DNA from 2 places in the Rhodovulum viride genome. Region 2 is predicted to be linked to the other one. Evidence: riboswitches for the same ligand, from Rfam matches in the RefSeq annotation. Region 2 holds a riboswitch; the other holds the start of a gene.
The links. Region 2 has a riboswitch for thiamine pyrophosphate ahead of thiM (hydroxyethylthiazole kinase). Riboswitches for the same ligand answer to the same signal wherever they lie in the genome.

Region 1: another riboswitch for thiamine pyrophosphate. It lies ahead of thiB (thiamine ABC transporter substrate binding subunit); the one in region 2 lies ahead of thiM (hydroxyethylthiazole kinase).

What each region holds. Positions count from the first base shown of each region.
Region 1 covers NZ_MUAV01000031.1:8,440-13,281, reverse strand. The annotation lists gene BYZ73_RS23910 (hypothetical protein) at 1-77, opposite strand, end outside; gene BYZ73_RS18675 (hypothetical protein) at 70-348, opposite strand; gene BYZ73_RS23905 (hypothetical protein) at 348-887, opposite strand; gene BYZ73_RS23900 (primase-like DNA-binding domain-containing protein) at 886-1,350, shown strand; partial or broken gene BYZ73_RS24195 (hypothetical protein) at 1,367-1,588, opposite strand; gene aroC (chorismate synthase) at 1,726-2,826, opposite strand; TPP riboswitch at 2,962-3,063, shown strand; gene thiB (thiamine ABC transporter substrate binding subunit) at 3,104-4,102, shown strand; gene BYZ73_RS18650 (ABC transporter permease family protein) at 4,078-4,842, shown strand, end outside.
Region 2 covers NZ_MUAV01000003.1:94,438-99,279, forward strand. The annotation lists gene BYZ73_RS03190 (M1 family metallopeptidase) at 1-749, shown strand, start outside; gene thiD (bifunctional hydroxymethylpyrimidine kinase/phosphomethylpyrimidine kinase) at 795-1,601, opposite strand; gene thiE (thiamine phosphate synthase) at 1,598-2,212, opposite strand; gene thiM (hydroxyethylthiazole kinase) at 2,209-3,045, opposite strand; TPP riboswitch at 3,089-3,185, opposite strand; gene BYZ73_RS03210 (RsmB/NOP family class I SAM-dependent RNA methyltransferase) at 3,365-4,543, shown strand; gene BYZ73_RS03215 (ATP-binding protein) at 4,679-4,842, shown strand, end outside.

The DNA of each region.
Region 1 (4,842 bases), on a different contig from region 2:
ATCACCGGCGGCACGGCCAGCGCCGCAGTGGCAGCGATCAGCACCTGATCGGCCCGGGTCAGCGGTGCCTCAGCCATCGAGATCAGCCCTCTCTTGCCAAGCATGGCGCGCGGGCGGCGTTTCCGAGCGCCGAAGGATCCCGTCCTGCAGGGCGGCTCCGGCGGCGGCCGGGCCGTCATCGTGATCGGCCAGGAACCGGACAATGGCCGCGCGCAATTCCCCGTCGCCCGACCCGAGCCCCGCGGCCGCCAGGCTCAGGCGGTCCCGGAGCGAGACCGGGCGCTGGCGGGCCTGCATCGCCACGGCCGTCGCCTGGAACTCGGCCGAGATGTCGCTTCGCGCGGCCATCACGCGCACCCCTTGAAGCGGGCCAGAAACTTTTCCGCCCGCGCCTCGAAAACCCGGGCCGCGGCGCGGGCCCGGCCCGCGCGCAACTGGTTGAAGCGTCCGGCGATGCGCCAGTAGATCCGAATTGCCAGTGTCATGCCGTGTGCTCCGGGTCGAAGAGTTCGTAGACGGTCTCGGCGCCCGCGAGCCCCACCAACGGTCAAGTCCATGGTGGCCAGCGCCGTGATCCGGAGCCCGCCCGACTGCGCGTCGCTGAACGGGTCGCGGATCATGTCCACAGCCCCCCATGCGCCGATGAAAATCGGGGCCACGCCGCCCGCCGCTGTGGTCAGCAGCGAGGCCGTCGCCAGCGGATTGCCCGAGGGCGCGGCCAGCGCGTTATGGGTCATGGCGATGTTCCCGGCCGGGGTATTCTTCGCCAGTCGGTCCCATTCCGAGACGGCGGTGCCCTCGATCAGCGCGCCGTCCAGGAAGTCCCACAGCTCGGGCCGGATCAGCGCCTGCACCGCGCCGGGCGATCCGGCGGTGTTCGCCGTCATGAAGCGGGTCACGGCCGAGCGGAACGCGCCCCTCCGCCCGCCCGAACGGGTGCTGGAGGCCACGGCCGAATACCGCGAGGAAAGCGATCCGGTGGGCGCCTTCCTGACCGAATGTGCCATCGTCACCGGCGCCGAGGATGATTTCATCCATTCCCGCGACCTGATCGAGGCCTTCAACTTCTGGCTCGAAGATCGCGGCGAGACCCGATGGGGCGGCCGCACGGTCTCGAACCGTCTCAAGCAGAAGGCCAGCCGCTGGCGCCATCCCCAGACCGGCAAGAACTTCATCCCCGGCAAGCGCGGGGCAACCGGCTATCGCGGTATTCGTCTCTCAGCCTCGGCCTTGGCGGCATCGTGGCTGTACTGCAGAAGCGGGACCATCGCCTTGCCAAGCTCGGTCCGATGGGACCGCATGCCCTCCGCTGGAACGGGTCGCCGCCCAGTTCCTCTTCCAGCCGCTTGACTGCGGGTGTCAGTGCGGGCCGGGTCACGCTGCACGGGCCGGCGGCCTGAGTAAAATTCAGCCCGCAGCTTGCCGCCAGGAAATATCGGATCTGTGAAGCTCCATAGTCCCTTCCCGCGGGAGTACCCTGGCGGCATCCTGCCCTGCCGTCTGTAACGGCGCGTGCCTCCCGCCCCGCCCCCGAGCGCAGAGATCGCTCCGGGCGGCCTTCGAAACAGCCAAGCTGTGCTGCGATCACCGACAAATCACTTTCTGAGAATGCGATAGCCGACTCCTGCCCAATGCTGCGCCGGCCGCCGGATCTGCCGACACGGGCGGTGCCCCTGCCGCGCTGCAGGGGCAGACCGCGGCCCGCAGACAGTAACCGCCGACGCGCTAGCAGATCCGGCCCCGATTGCCGCCCACCTGACCGCGATGCAGCAGCAGATGGTCCAGAAGAACGCAGGCCATCATCGCCTCGCCCACCGGCACCGCGCGGATGCCGACGCAGGGGTCGTGGCGGCCCTTGGTGACAATCTCGGTCTCTTCGCCCGCCACCGTCACCGTGCGCCGGGGGGTCAGGATCGACGAGGTCGGCTTGACCGCGAAGCGCACCACCACCTCCTGCCCGGTCGAGATCCCGCCGAGGATGCCGCCCGCATGGTTCGAGGCATAGACCGGCCCGTCGGGACCCATGGTCATCTCGTCGGCATTCTCGACGCCGGTCAGGGTCGCGGCCGCCATGCCCTCGCCGATCTCGACCGCCTTCACGGCATTGATGCTCATCATCGCCGCCGCCAGATCGGTGTCGAGCTTGCCATAGATCGGCGCGCCAAGGCCCGCGGGCACGCCCGAAGCCACGATCTCGACCACCGCGCCGACCGAGTTGCCCGCCTTGCGGAGCCCGTCGAGGTAGCCTTCCCACTCCACCGCCGCCTGTGCGTCCGGCGCCCAGAACGGGTTGCGTTCGATCTGAGCGGCATCGAAACGCGCCCGGTCGATGGCATGGGGGCCGATCTGCACCATGTAGCCGGTGATCGTCAGCCCAGGCGCCAGCGATGCCAGCGCCGCCCGCGCCACGCCCCCGGCCGCCACCCGTGCCGCCGTTTCCCGAGCCGAGGACCGGCCGCCGCCGCGATAATCGCGGATGCCGTATTTCTGCCAGTAGGTGATGTCGGCATGGCCGGGCCGGAACTTCTGCGCGATGTCGCCGTAATCCTTGGACCGCTGGTCGGTGTTGCGGATCATCAGCTGCACCGGGGTGCCCGTGGTCTGCCCCTCGAACACGCCCGACAGGATCTCGACCGCGTCGGGTTCCTGCCGCTGGGTGGTGAACCGGCTCTGCCCGGGTTTCCGACGGTCGAGCCAGTGCTGCAGCATCGCCTCGTCGACCGCGATGCCGGGCGGACAGCCATCGACCGTCGCGCCAAGCGCGGGCCCGTGGCTTTCGCCCCAGGTGGTGACGCGGAACAGATGGCCGAAGGTGTTCAGGCTCATTCTTGGCTCATGGGGGCGATCTCCTTTGGCCTATGGGCATAGCCGCCGGGCGCCCGCCCCTCAAGGGGTTTGCCCAGACTGCGCGGGGCGGGGCCTGAGTTTGGCTTGCGGACCACAGGGCGGGGCGCTAGCGTGGCCGTCACCTCGGGGTGCCCCATGGGGCTGAGATGCGCAACCTGCGAACCCGTTGAACCTGAACCGGTTAGAACCGGCGGAGGGAAGGCCCATGGACAGATCTCCACCCTTGCCCGGCCGCCCCCATCTTTGGAGGAGGACCATGCGTATCCAAGTTATCGCCGCGGCGCTGGCCGCGTCGGCCCTGCCCGCATTGGCGGACGAGCGGCCCGAACTGACCGTCTACACCTATGAAAGTTTCGTGGCAGAATGGGGCCCCGGCCCGATCGTCAAGGACGCCTTCGAAGCCCGGTGCGGCTGCGCGCTGAATTTCGTGGCCGCGGGCGACGGCGCGGCGCTGCTGGCGCGGCTGCGGCTGGAAGGCGACCGGACCGACGCGGATGTCGTGCTGGGGCTCGATACCAACCTGACCGCCGCCGCGGCCGAAACCGGTCTGTTCGCCCCGCATAACCGCGACGACGCCGTGCTCGACCTGCCGGTCGGCTGGGAAGACCCGCTGTTTCTGCCCTATGACTGGGGCTATTTCGCCTTCGTCTACGACAAGACCCGGCTGCCCGAGCCGCCCGCCAGTTTCGAGGACCTGATCGCCGCGCCCGAGGACCTGAAGATCGTGATCCAGGACCCGCGCAGCTCGACCCCCGGTCTGGGGCTGCTGCTTTGGGTCAAGGCCGCCTATGGCGACCGCGCGCCCGAGATCTGGGAGGGGCTTGCGCCGCATATCCTGACCGTGACCAAGGGCTGGACCGAATCCTACGGCATGTTCATCGACGGCGAGGCCGACATGGTGCTGTCCTACACCACCTCGCCCGCCTATCACCTGATCGCCGAAGAGGACTATACCAAGGCCGCCGCCCGCTTCGACGAGGGCCACTACCTGCAGATCGAGGTGGCGGGCATCGTGGCCTCGTCCGACCAGCCCGAGCTGGCGCAGCAATTCCTCGACTTCATGCTGACCGAACCGTTCCAGTCGGCAATCCCCACCACCAACTGGATGTATCCGGCCGTCACCCCCGCCAACGGGTTGCCCGCGGGCTACGAGACCCTGATCAGGCCCGAAACGGCGCTGATCTTCCCGGCGGGCGAGGCGGCCGAGGTGCGGGACGAGGCGCTTGCCGAATGGCGCGACGCGCTCAGCCGCTAGGCGCTGCCACCGGGTTGGGGCTGGGCGCCGCAGCACTGGCGCTGGCGCTTGGCCTCGGCACCATCGCGACCGTGGCCCTGCGCGCGGAAGGGCCCGCGCGGCTGGGTGTCGCCGATCTGGCGGCGGTGCGGTTCACGCTGTTGCAGGCGTTGGCCTCGGCCGCGCTCAGCACCCTGCTGGCAGTGCCGGTGGCCCGGGCGCTGGCCCGGCGCCGCTTTCCGGGACGGGGTGTGCTGATCACCCTTCTGGGTGCGCCCTTCATCCTGCCCGTCATCGTCGCGGTGATGGGCCTTCTGGCCGTCTTCGGCCGCAGCGGCCTTCTGTCTGCGGCCCTTGCACCGCTGGGCCTGGGCCCGGTCGACATCTACGGGCCGGGCGGCGTGGTGCTGGCCCATGTCTTCTTCAACCTGCCGCTGGCGACCCGGCTGGTGCTTCAGGGCTGGCTGGCGATTCCGGCGGAACGCTTCCGGCTGGCGGCGGCGCTGGGCTTCGGCCCGGCCGAGCGCTTCGCCCATATCGAACGCCCGATGCTGCGCGAGGTACTGCCCGGCGCCTTTCTGGTCGTCTTCCTGATCTGCCTGACCAGCTTTGCCGTCGCCCTGACCCTTGGCGGCGGACCGCGCGCGACAACGGTCGAGCTGGCGATCTATCAGGCCTTCCGCTTCGATTTCGACCTTGGCCGTGCTGCCTGGCTGGCGCTGATCCAGGTCGGGCTGTCGGTCATCGCCGCGCTTTCGGCC
Region 2 (4,842 bases):
AGGAGGCATCGGGGCGCGATCTGGGCTGGTTCTTCGATCAGTGGCTGACCCGCAGCGGTCTGCCCGCGCTGCGGCTCGAGGCGGCCGAGCCCGAGGGCACGACCCTGCATTTGGTGCTGGGCCAGTCCGGGCCTGCCTACCGGCTGTCGGTGCCCGTGGTGGTCGAGACCGCGGCGGGGACCGAACGCCATCTGGTTCTGCTCGATGCCGGGCGGGGCGAGGCCACGCTGCGGCTTCGGGCTCCGGCGCGGGCGGTTTCGGTCGATCCCGATTTCGATCTGGCCCGCGCGCTGGCCCCGGGCGAGGTGCCGCCGATGCTGGGCGATCTCTTCGCCGGACCCGAACCGGTACTGCTGGCGCTTGGCGGCGAGACGGCAGCGGCCGAGGCTTTGGGCGCGCGGCTCTTGCGGCGCCCGGCGCGGCTGGTCGATGCGGCGGCGGCCGAGACCGCGCCCGCACTGATCGTGGTCGGCTCGGGGGCCGAGGTGGCGGCCTGGCGGATGGCGCATCTGTCCGCGCCCGCGCCCTGGAGCATGGATGCCGGCCGTGCGCGCGCCTGGGTCGAGCGCGACCCGGGCGGGCGGCTCATCGGATTTCTCTCGGCCGACCGGGCCGAGGATCTGGCCTCCGAGCTGGGCGCGCTGCGCTATCAGGCCGGCCAAAGCTATGCGGCCTTTTCGGGCGGGGCCGCCGTGGCGGCGGGCGACTGGCCGACCGGCGCGACGCCGCTGAGCCGCCGCTTCGACTGACCGGCGCCACGGTCCGGACAGGGCGTCCCCTTCCAGGGGTCTGCGTCAGTCCGGGAGGTCCCTCAGCGCAAAGAAATGGTCGGTCGGCCCATGCCCGTGCCCGACCGACAGCGCCGCGGCGCCTGCGATGGCGGCGCGCGTATAGGCGCGCGCCGCCTCGGCCGCAGGGCGCATCTCGCCCGTTCGGGCCAGCCAGGTCGCCAGTGCCGACGAGAGGGTGCAGCCGGTGCCATGTGTGTTCGGGCTGTCGATCCTCGGTCCCTCGAACCAGACCCGCCCGGTCGGTTCCAGCAGCAGATCGGGGCTGTCCGAGCCGGACAGATGGCCACCCTTCAACAGGACGGCGCGCGGCCCCAGCGCCAGAAGCGCCTCGGCCTGCGCCTCCATCCCGGCGCGGTCCTGCGCCTCGGGACGGCCCAGAAGATCGGCCGCCTCGGGCAGGTTCGGGGTGATCGCGGCGGCCATCGGCATCAGATGCACAGAAAGCGCGGCCACGGCCTCTTCGGCCAGCAACCGGTCGCCGCCCTTGGCCACCATCACCGGGTCCAGCACCACCGGCGCGTCGAGCCCGGCCAGCGCCCCGGCTACCGCCTCGACGATGGCGGCCGAGCCCAGCATGCCGATCTTGACCGCGTCGATGCGGATATCCTCGCGGATCGCGCGGATCTGGTCGGCAACCAGGGCGGGCGCCACCAGCTCTGCCCCGCGCACCCCCTGGGTGTTCTGCACGGTCAGCGCCGTGATCGCGGCCATGCCATAGCCGCCATTGGCGCCGATGGTCTTCAGATCGGCCTGGATCCCGGCCCCGCCCGAGGGGTCGGACCCGGCAATCGACAGGATGTTGGGGATCATGCGCTTCTCCAGGCTTCGGCCAGGGCGCGTGCCGCCGCCGCCGGATCGGGCGCGGCGGAAATCGCCGACACCACCGCCATGCCATTGGCGCCCGCCGCCTTGACACCGGCCGCGTCCGCGACCCCGAGCCCGCCGATCGCGACGCAGGGCAGGGCGGTGCTGCTCACGATCCGCCCAAGCCCGTCGACGCCCAGCGGGGCCGCGTGATCGGGTTTGGTGGCGGTCGCATGGACCGGCCCGACGCCCAGATAGTCGACACTGCCCGCGGGGATGGCGTCGAGCTGGGCCAGGGTCTCGACCGACAGGCCAAGCAGCCGCCCCGGTCCCAGGGCCTTGCGCAGCGCGCGCGGGTCGCCATCGGACTGCCCCACATGAAGCCCGTCGGCCCCTGAGGCCAGCACAACCGCCAGCCGGTCGTTGACGATCAGCGGCACGCCGCGCCGGGTCAGATCCGGTTTCAGCTGCCGGGCGAGCGCGACCAGATCGCTGTCGCTGGCCCGCTTGTCGCGCAGCTGCACCATGCTGGCGCCGCCCCGGACCGCCGCCATCACCAGATCCGGCGAGGCGCCGTCGGGGGTCACGAAATAGACGGCGAGGGTGTTTCGGTTCATGAGGGCTCGACCCGTGCGCCGAGGTCCAGCGCCTCGGGCGTCATGGCGTGCAGCGCGTCGATCAGCGCGACCGCAAAGCTGCCGGGACCGGATGCGCCCCTGGCCGCGATCTCGCCCGCCAGCCCGAAACAGGCCAGCGCCGCGACCGTCGCCTCGGCCCGGTCGGCGGCCTCGACCGCCACGAAGGCCGCGACCAGCGCGGTCAATGAACAGCCCAGCGCGGTGACTTTCGGCATCATCGGGTCGCCATTGTGGACACGCCAGGCGCGCGTGCCGTCGGTGACGTAATCGACCGGCCCGGTGACCGCGACCACCGCCCAGCTGCGCTGGGCAAGGGCCCGCGCCGCCGCCTCGGCCGCTTCGACCGGGTCGGCGCTGTCCGCGCCCTTGCCGCGCGCGGCAGCCCCGGCCAGCGCCAGGATCTCGGAGGCATTGCCCCGGATCACCGCCGGTTCCAGCGCCAGAAGATCGCCGCAAAGCGCCTGCCGGTACGAGGTCGCGCCGACCGCCACCGGGTCTAGCACCCAGGGCAGGCCCGCCGCCCGCGCCGCCCCGGCCGCGGCCTTCATGCCGGCGGCCCAATGCGGCGAAGGTGTGCCGATATTGATCGAGAGCGCCTGCGCCAGCGGCGTGAATTCAAGGGTTTCCTCGGCCGCATGCAGCATCGCGGGCGAGGCGCCCGCCGCCAGCAGCACATTCGCGGCCGTGTTCATGGCGACGAAATTGGTGATGCATTGCACGAGCGGCGCGCGCGCGCGCATCGCGGCAAGATGGACGCCGGGCGTGCGCTCTGTGCTGCGGGCGCCGGTCGGGGTCTCTTTCGCGCTGGGCATGGCTGTCCTCCCCTGGCATCGGACGGCCGCATCGGCCCGCTTTCGGGCCCGGCACGCGACTTCCTCCGCCAGCATGATCTGGTTCAGGTTCTAAGGGTGCTTCTCAGCCCGGGCAGATCCGGACGCCCCTGTCACAAGGCCACCAAACCACGTCCGCGCGCGGATGAAAAGGCCCCGGCTTCGGGCGGCGCTTGCGCCCGGGTGACACGGCTGCCAGAAGACGGGCAAACCCCGACAGGGCGGATCGGATGAAGGGACGGCTTGCAATGACAGGGCATGATGCGACGGCGGTTCCCGCCCCGGCAGGTCGGGGCCGCGCATGACACCTGCGGCGCGGATCGCGGCGGCGGCGGAGCTGCTCGATGCCTGGCGCGCGGGCGCTCCGGCCGAGAAGCTGCTGACCACCTGGGCGCGGCAGAACCGCTTTGCCGGGTCGAAGGACCGGGCCGCGATCCGCGACCATGTCTTCGACGCAATTCGCTGCGCCCGATCCTTCGCCGCGCTGGGCGGGGCGGCGACGGGACGCGGCCTGATGCTGGGCCGCATGCGCGCCGACGGCATCGACCCCGGGGCGGTCTTCACCGGCGAAGGTCACGCTCCGACGCCGCTGTCCGAGGCCGAAGCCGCCCCCCTGCCCAACCTGGCGGATCTGCCCGAGGCGGTCGCCTGCGACTGTCCCGAGGCGCTGGAAGAGGTGCTTCGCGACAGCCTCGGCCCGGCCTTCCGCCCGGTGATGGACCTGCTTAGGCACCGCGCGCCGGTCTTCCTGCGGGTCAATCTGCGCCGCAGCGGCCGGGACGAGGCGGCGGCTCTGCTGGCGGGGGAGGGGATCGAGACCCGGCCGCATGCGCTTTCGGCCACCGCGCTGGAGGTGACGGCCGGGGCACGGCGCGTCCAGCAGTCCCGCGCCTTTGCCGAAGGGGTGGTCGAACTGCAGGATGCGGCTTCGCAGGCGGTGGCCGATCTGATGCCGCTTGGCCCGGGCGCGCGGGTGCTCGATCTTTGCGCGGGCGGTGGCGGCAAGACGCTGGCCATGGCCGCGCGTGGAACGGCCCGGCATTATGCCCATGACGCGGCGCCGCAGCGGATGCGCGACCTGCCCGACCGGGCCGCCCGGGCGGGAATCGCGGTGACCTGCCTTGCCAGCGCCGAGCTTGACGAGGCCGCGCCCTTCGATCTGGTGCTCTGCGACGTGCCCTGTTCGGGCAGTGGCGCCTGGCGGCGAAGCCCCGAGGCCAAATGGCGCACGACCCCCGACGACCTGACCCGGCTGACCGCGCTGCAGGCCGGCATTCTCGACCGGGCGGCCGCTCTGGTCGCGCCGGGCGGGCATCTTGGCTATGCCACCTGCTCGCTCCTGTCGGCCGAGAACGACGCGCAGATCGCGCGGTTTCTTGCCAACACGCCGGGCTGGACGCAGGTCGCGGAGCGACACTTGACCCCGCTTGATGGCGGCGACGGATTCTATGCGGCGGTCCTGCGGCGCGGCGATGGCTGACAAGCGTTACGTTACGTTGGTCGGCGATCCTGTGCCGTTCGGTCATCCCGATGGGGCCGCATTAACCTTCGGTTAACACCTGTGGAGAAAGAGTGGGCAAGACGCTCTGCCCGGGAGGCCTCATTGTTGCGTTTTGTGCCCGTTCTGGTGACTGTGCGGCGATCCGCGGCGGCCCATGCCGACCGCGCCTGGGTGGCCTTGGCACTTGGCGTTCTGCTGGTTGCCGCGGCGTTGACATCGCCCTGGCCCGGGCTTTTTGCGCCATTGCTGACGGCGGGCAGCACGCTCGCCTGTCTGGC